DNA from 2 places in the Mesorhizobium sp. B2-8-9 genome. Region 1 is predicted to be linked to the other one. Evidence: predicted binding sites of a transcription regulator. Region 1 holds the regulator's gene; the other holds the start of a gene.
What was found. The regulator PhoB, encoded in region 1, activates phosphate uptake and scavenging genes when phosphate is short. The targets are predictions, from matches to a motif close to TGTCATNNANCTGTCAT.
Positions count from the first base shown of each region.

Region 2: FJ423_RS11885 (alkaline phosphatase) is a predicted target of PhoB. The motif match lies at 1,640-1,656, and genes of this name have one in related genera.

Region 1 covers NZ_VFTQ01000041.1:25,790-29,337, reverse strand. The annotation lists gene FJ423_RS30540 (ROK family protein) at 245-1,486, shown strand; gene phoB (phosphate regulon transcriptional regulator PhoB) at 1,815-2,504, opposite strand; gene phoU (phosphate signaling complex protein PhoU) at 2,521-3,228, opposite strand; gene pstB (phosphate ABC transporter ATP-binding protein PstB) at 3,249-3,548, opposite strand, start outside.
Region 2 covers NZ_VFTQ01000007.1:237,436-240,983, forward strand. The annotation lists gene FJ423_RS11885 (alkaline phosphatase) at 1-1,567, opposite strand, end outside; gene FJ423_RS11890 (MFS transporter) at 1,848-3,131, opposite strand; gene FJ423_RS11895 (TetR/AcrR family transcriptional regulator) at 3,210-3,548, shown strand, end outside.

The sequences.
Region 1 (3,548 bases):
CGCGACCCAGACTGGCCCGAAGGCCGGCACAGAGGCTTTTTTTCGAGCCTCAAAAAAATACTGGTCCAGCACAACAGCGCTGTCAACCGAGATTCTGATGGGTTTTGATGGGCTCAGGCATTTTTTTCGGTATCCGCAATAAATAATGACATGGCCCCTGGCTTCTGCCACAATCCCTAGCGTGTCAGCGACAGGCCATGGCATTATCACAAGGCCGCGATGATTGGGGAGGACGTGCGAGACGATGTCGGTCGGAATCCGCCACGACGATTTGCGCCGGCGCAACCGCGCCATGGTGATTTCGGCGGTACGCCGCGCCGGTCAGCCATCACGAACCGAAATTGCCGCCACCACTGGGCTCAGCCACTCGACCATTTCGGCGATCTCCGCCGACCTGATCCAGGAGGGCATTCTCACCGAAAGCAAGGCCAGCGAGCCGACGGCGTTGAAACGCGGCCGGCCGCAGATCGGCCTGGCGCTGAACCCTGAAGCCGCCGCGGTGCTGACCGTGGTGTTGTCTCTGAACTTCCTGTCGGTCGCCGTGATCGACTATGCCGGCCAAGTTGTTGCCGAGGAGCAGCAGCGCCTGGACACGCTTGTTATGCCCCGCGACGAGCTGATCGGCGAATGCGTGGCGATCGTGCGGCGCCGGCTGCAGGATCCCGACCTCGACATTGGCAGCGTCGCCCGCATCGCCATGGGCATTCAGGGCATCACCGATTCGCATGCGCGCTCCATGCTGTGGTCGCCGATAACGCCGCTGACCGACATTCCTTTCGCCGACATCCTAGAGAAGGAGTTCGGCATCTCCGCCACCATGGAGAACGACTGCAACATGATGGCGGTGGCGCTGCAATGGCGCGACCCGGAGCGCTATCGCGACGACTTCATCGCCATCCTGTTGTCGCACGGCATCGGCATGGGTCTCGTGCTCAAGGGTGCGCTGTTCACCGGCACGCATTCCTCCGGCGGCGAGTTCGGCCACATGATTCACCGCCCGGGCGGGGCGCTTTGCCGCTGCGGCCGCCGCGGCTGCGTCGAGGCCTATGCCGGCAACTATGCGATCTGGCGCAGCGCCATGAAAATGAGCGAGGACGCCGAGCCGGTCGACGTCGGCGACGCTGACATGCGGGCCCTTGCCGCGAAGGCGCGCGAGAGGGACGGCCCCGAACGGGAGGCTTACCGCCGGGCCGGCGAAGCGCTTGGTTTCGGTCTCGGCAGCCTGTTCGCTCTCATCGACCCGGCGCCCGTCGCCATGGTCGGCGTCAGCGCGGCCGCCTTCGACCTGATCGAGCCGGCGCTGCGCGAGGCGATCGCCCAGACGGCCGGCGGCCAGCACTCCGAATCGATCTCCTTCGACACCGAGCCGAACGAACTGCCGCTGATCCGCGAAGGCTGCGCCATGCGTGCGCTGACCTTCGTCGACCAGGAGATTTTCGCACCCGGAGGCCAGGCGAGAGCGGGGACGGGAAAGAACGTGGCCTGAGGCAGCCTTGAAGAGGTCCGGGGACAGCAGCAGACGCTTGAAATTAGCGAAGGCCCCGCAGCTTCGTCATTCCAGGGCGGAGCAGGAGCGAAGCTCCGTCGCGGAGACCCTGGAATCCATGCCGCCACCTCCCGCGTCGAGCGCAGCGGCACAGAATTCTGGACTGTCGCAACGCATCGACATCACGGAATGGATCCTCGGGTCTGCGCTGCGTCGCTGCGCTCCTTGCTCCGCCCGTGGATGACGAAGCACAAGCGTCTCGACTAACCGCCAATGCACGCGATCCGACGCTGGAGACAGAATCCGTCAGCGCCTCGGCGCCTTAGCCCTAATCTTCCCTGATCGCGTAACCCGCCCCGCGGATGGTGCGGATGACGTCCGGCATGCGGCCGTTGTTGACTGCCTTGCGCAGGCGGCCGACATGGACGTCGACGGTGCGTTCGTCGATATAGATCGTCTCGCCCCAGACATTGTCGAGCAGCTGGCTGCGCGAGAACACCCGGCCGGGATGACGCATCATGAATTCCAGCAGCCGGAACTCGGTCGGGCCGAGCCTGATCTCGCTCTTCTTGCGGTAGACGCGGTGCGACTCGCGGTCGAGCACGATGTCGCCGACTTTGAGCACGCTGGACAGCACCTCCGGCTTGGCGCGGCGCAGCAGCGCCTTGACGCGCGCCATGAACTCCGGCGTCGAGAACGGCTTGACCAGATAGTCGTCGGCGCCGGTCGAGAGGCCGCGCACACGGTCGCTTTCTTCGCCCCGCGCGGTCAGCATGATGATCGGCAGCCGCTCGGTCTCGGGCCGCATCCTGAGGCGCCGGCAGAGCTCGATGCCGGAAACCGCCGGCACCATCCAGTCGAGCACGAGCAGGTCGGGAACGTTTTCCTGAAGGCGGATTTCGGCCTCGTCGCCGCGGGTCACCACTTCGACCTGGTAACCCTCGGATTCGAGATTGTAGCGGAGCAGCACCCCAAGCGGCTCCTCGTCCTCCACCACCATGATGCGTGGCGCGATCATTGGCAGGTACCCTTCGTCAGGCCGCCGGCGCCGACATTGTCGTCTCGTCCTGCTTGGGACGATTCGCGGGCAATTGCGTGCCGGTCAGCACATAATAGGCGTTCTCGGCAATGTTGGTCACATGGTCGCCGATGCGCTCGAGATTCTTGGCGCAGAACAGAAGATGCGTGCAAGCGGTGATGTTGCGCGGGTCTTCCATCATGTAGGTCAGGAGCTCCCGGAAGACGGATGTGTATTTGACGTCGATGCGCTCGTCGTCATTGCGAAGCTTGGCCAGCGCCGTGGCGTCGCCCACCGTATATTCCTGGATCACGGCCTGGACCTGGATCAGCACCAGCTGCGCCATGGAATCGATCGAATGCGTGAGGTCACGCGGCGCGGCGCTGACGCCGACCGAGCCGACGCGCTTGGCGATGTTCTTGGCGAGGTCGCCGATGCGTTCGAGGTCGCCCGCCATGCGGATCGAGCCGACCACGTTGCGCAGGTCGTCGGCCATCGGCTGGCGCTTGGCGATCAGCGTGATGGCGCGGTCGTCGAGCTCGCGCTGGCGCGCGTCCATGATGGCATCGTCGGAAACGACGCGCTGCGCCATGGCATTGTCGGTCTCGAGCAGGGCCTTGGTCGAAGCGCCGACCATGGAGGCGGCGAGATCGCCCATGTCGTTGATGAGCCGGCTGATCTGCCTCAGATCCTCGTCGAAGGAAGCGACGGTATGTTCGGCCATGATGATGTCCTCGTATGAGCTCAGCCGAAGCGGCCGGTGATGTAGTCCTGCGTGCGCTTTTCGCGGGGCGAGGTGAAGATCTTCTCGGTCCGGTCGAACTCCACCAGCTCGCCCAGATACATGAACGCCGTCTGCCGCGACACGCGCGCCGCCTGCTGCATGTTGTGGGTGACGATGACGATCGTGTAGTCGGCCTGCAGCTCGTCGATCAGTTCCTCGATCTTGGCGGTCGACAGCGGATCGAGCGCCGAGGCCGGCTCGTCGAGCAGGATGACCTCGGGCTTCACAGCAACGGTACGGGCGATGCACAGGCGCTGCTG
Region 2 (3,548 bases), on a different contig from region 1:
ACCGCACCGGATCGAGCGTAACCTTGTAAAGCTCGTTGTCGTCGCGATCCATCAGCCGTACGGTGAGCTGTTCCGTTGCGCCGGAAATGTCGACCAGACCGAAGAACTGCAGCCCGGCCGACGGCGGCAGGTTCTGGCCCTGTTCGGCGGTTGGCGCCTTGATGAACTTCAACTCCGGCCCGAAGGTCATGTCGAGATCGTTGGGGCCGAAGCTGCCGGCGTGGATCGGGCCGGAGACGAATTCCCAGAACGGATTGAAATCCTGGAACTGCGCCTTGTCGGGATTGTAGTAATGCGCCGCGGTGTAGTGGACGTCGGCGGTCAGCCACACCGTGTTGGTGATGCCGGCATTCTTGATGAAGCGCAGCACGTCGGCGAATTCGAGCTCGCGGCCTTTCGGCGCGCCATTGTCGCCGTTGGCGACCGCCTCGGCCCCGGCCTTCTTCGCCGCATCGTTCCAGACGACAAGGCCAAGCGGCATGTCGGCGGCGATGACCTTCCACGTTGCCTTGGAATTCGCCAGCTCGCGCTTCAGCCACTTGGACTGCTCCTCGCCGATCATGCGCGACTTCGGCGTCAGCGTCTCTTCCATGTCGGGGCCGTTCGGGCCGCGATAGGAACGCATGTCGAGGAAGAACACGTCGAGCAACGGCCCATGCGAGACCTTGCGGTAGACGCGGCCCGGCTCCGACGGCTCGTAGCGGATGGTCGTCATTTCATGGAAGGCGCGAGCCGCCCTGGCCGCCAGCACATGGATCGACTTTTCCTTGTAGCGGTCGTCGGCGGTCAGGTCCTTCGAATCCGACCAATTGTTGAGCACCTCGTGGTCGTCCCACTGGTAGAAGGTCGGGCAGATGGCCGACAGGCCAAGCACATGCTTGTCCATCATGTTGTACTTCCACTGGTCGCGGTATTCGTCCAGCGTCTCGGCGACCTTGCGCTTGCCGTCGATCATGACGACGTTCTTCCACTTGCCGCCACCGGGCAGGTCGACCTCGTCCTTCATGGCGCCGTCGGCATAGATGGTGTCGCCGGAATGCAGGAAGAAGTCCGGCGTGTGCTTGGCGATGCTCGAATAGGTCTTCATGCCGGTCTCGTCGATGCCCCAGCCCTGGCCGGCGGTGTCGCCGGACCAGGCGAAGCGCACGTCGCGCTTGGACGACGGCGCGGTACGGAAACGGCCGACGATCGGCTCGGACACGGCATTGATGTCGGAAAGATCGGCAGCAGTCATGCGGTAGAAGATGTCCTGGTCCGAGGCGAGATCGGTGAGCAGCCGCTTCACCGTGTAGTCGCTGGCCGGCGAGGTATCGAGCGCAGCCAGCCGCGTCGCATTGGCGAAGCTTTCGGTCGTCGATACTTCATACATCACACGGGCCGGACGATCGGTGCGGGTCCAGACCATGCCCGAGGTGGCGTCGACATCGCCGGACTGGACGCCATGCGTGAAGGCCGGACGCTGGCTGGCGCGGGAATAATAGGGCAGCGCCAGACCGGAGGCGCCGACAAGGCCGAAGGCGCTGGCCGAAGTGACGAAAGCGCGGCGGGTGAGCGAAAGCTTGTTCATGGCTGTCTCCGGGATGGCATTGAGCGGGACCGCCAAGCTCTCGCCTCAATGTTTCAGGCGCATATCGGAACCATGAAGTTTTGATAACAGTCGACATCTTCCTTCTCCCCTTGTGGGAGAAGGTGGATCGGCGCGATAGCGCCGAGACGGATGAGGGGTGTTCCAGCGGAGTGAGGCGTCGGTGTTCCAGCGGAGTGAGGCGTCGGTGTTCCCTGGAGCACCCCTCATCCGGCCGCTTCGCGGCCACCTTCTCCCACAAGGGGAGAAGGGAAAGTCGCGCCTAAGCCGCCTGCGGCTCCGGCCCGAAGGCCGGCCTGCTCGTGTTGATCAACAGCGAGATACAAGCCGCCGCGATACCGGTCATGCCGGCAATCAGGAAGGCCAGCTCGTAATTGCCCTGCAGCTCGCGCATCGTGCCGCCGAAGGCGGCAGCGGCGGCGGCGCCGACCTGGTGGCCGGCGACGATCCAGCCGAACACGATTGGTCCGCTGCGATCGCCGAACGCCTCGTTGGCGAGCCTGAGCGTCGGCGGCACGGTGGCGATCCAGTCGAGCCCGTAGAGCACGGCGAAGATGACCAGGCTGGTCGCCGAGAAGCCGGAATAGGGCAGGTAGATCAGCGACAGCCCACGCACCGCGTAATAGATGCCGAGCAGCTTGCGCGGATCGAAGCGGTCGGTGAGCCAGCCGGACAGCGTCGTGCCGATCAGGTCGAAAATGCCCATCATCGACAACAGCCCGGCTGCCTGCACCTCGCCAATGCCCATATCGCCGCAGAAGGCGATGAGATGCGTGCCGACGAGACCATTGGTGGTGAATCCGCAGACGAAGAAGGTGGCGAACAGGTACCAGAACACCCGTGTGCCCGCCGCGCGGCGCAGCGTGTTCAGCGTATGGGCCAGGAAGTTGCCCTGCGATGCAGGCGACACCGGCGGCACGTCATTCGCATCGGCGCCGTAACGAACCTGGCCGATCGAAGCGGGGCGCTCCGGCACCAGCAGCAAGACGAAGGGTATCAGCGCGGCGGTGGCCAGCGCCACGGCGATCGCCACCGGCTTCCAGCCGCCGCTCTGCGCCAGCGAGGCGATGAGCGGCAGGAAGACCAGCATGCCGGTGGCGCTTGAGGCCGACATCAGGCCCATCATCAGGCCGCGATTGGTCTTGAACCAGCGGTTGACGATAGTGGCGCCGAGCACGCTCGCCACCGCGCCCGAACCGATGCCGGAAAACACGCCCCAGGTGATGAAAAGATGCCATGGCTCAGTCATGAACAGGCTAAGCGCGGTCGATCCCGACATCACCAGCAGCGAGCCGAGCAGCGTGCGGCGCAGCCCAATACGTTCCATCAGCGCGGCGGCGAACGGTCCGGTCAAACCGTAGAGCAGGATGCCGACGCTGGCGGCCCAGGACGTTACGTCGCGATGCCAGCCGAAGCTTTCCTCCAGCGGCACCATCATCACCGAGGGCGCCGAACGGAGCCCGGCCGCGATCAGCAGGCACAGAAAAATGACGGCAACGACGACGAATGCGTAGCGCTGGCCAAACGGACGGGACTGGATTATCATGTTACTGACCGGTACGTTGCAATGGAGTGAAGCCATACATACGTACCGGTCAGTAACATTGTCAAGCGAGTTGTTTGAATGCCATCCGACAATAAAATTGAAGCGTCGATCAGCGAGCCCCCTGCTCCCCGAGCGGCAGACAAGATCCTGGACGTGGCGCGCGACCTCTTTTACCGCGAGGGGATAAGGGCGATCGGCGTCGACGAGATCGTCAGGCGTGCCGGCGTCACCAAGCCGAGCCTGTACCGCAGCTTCCCGTCCAAGGATGAGCTCGCCGCCTCCTATCTGCGCAAATACGACCTCGAATTCTGGGAACGCTTCGACGAAGCGGTCGATGCGCATCCGGGCGATCCGCGGGCCCAGATCATCGCTTTCCTGACCCGCGTCGGCAAACGCACGCAAAAGCCCGATTATCGC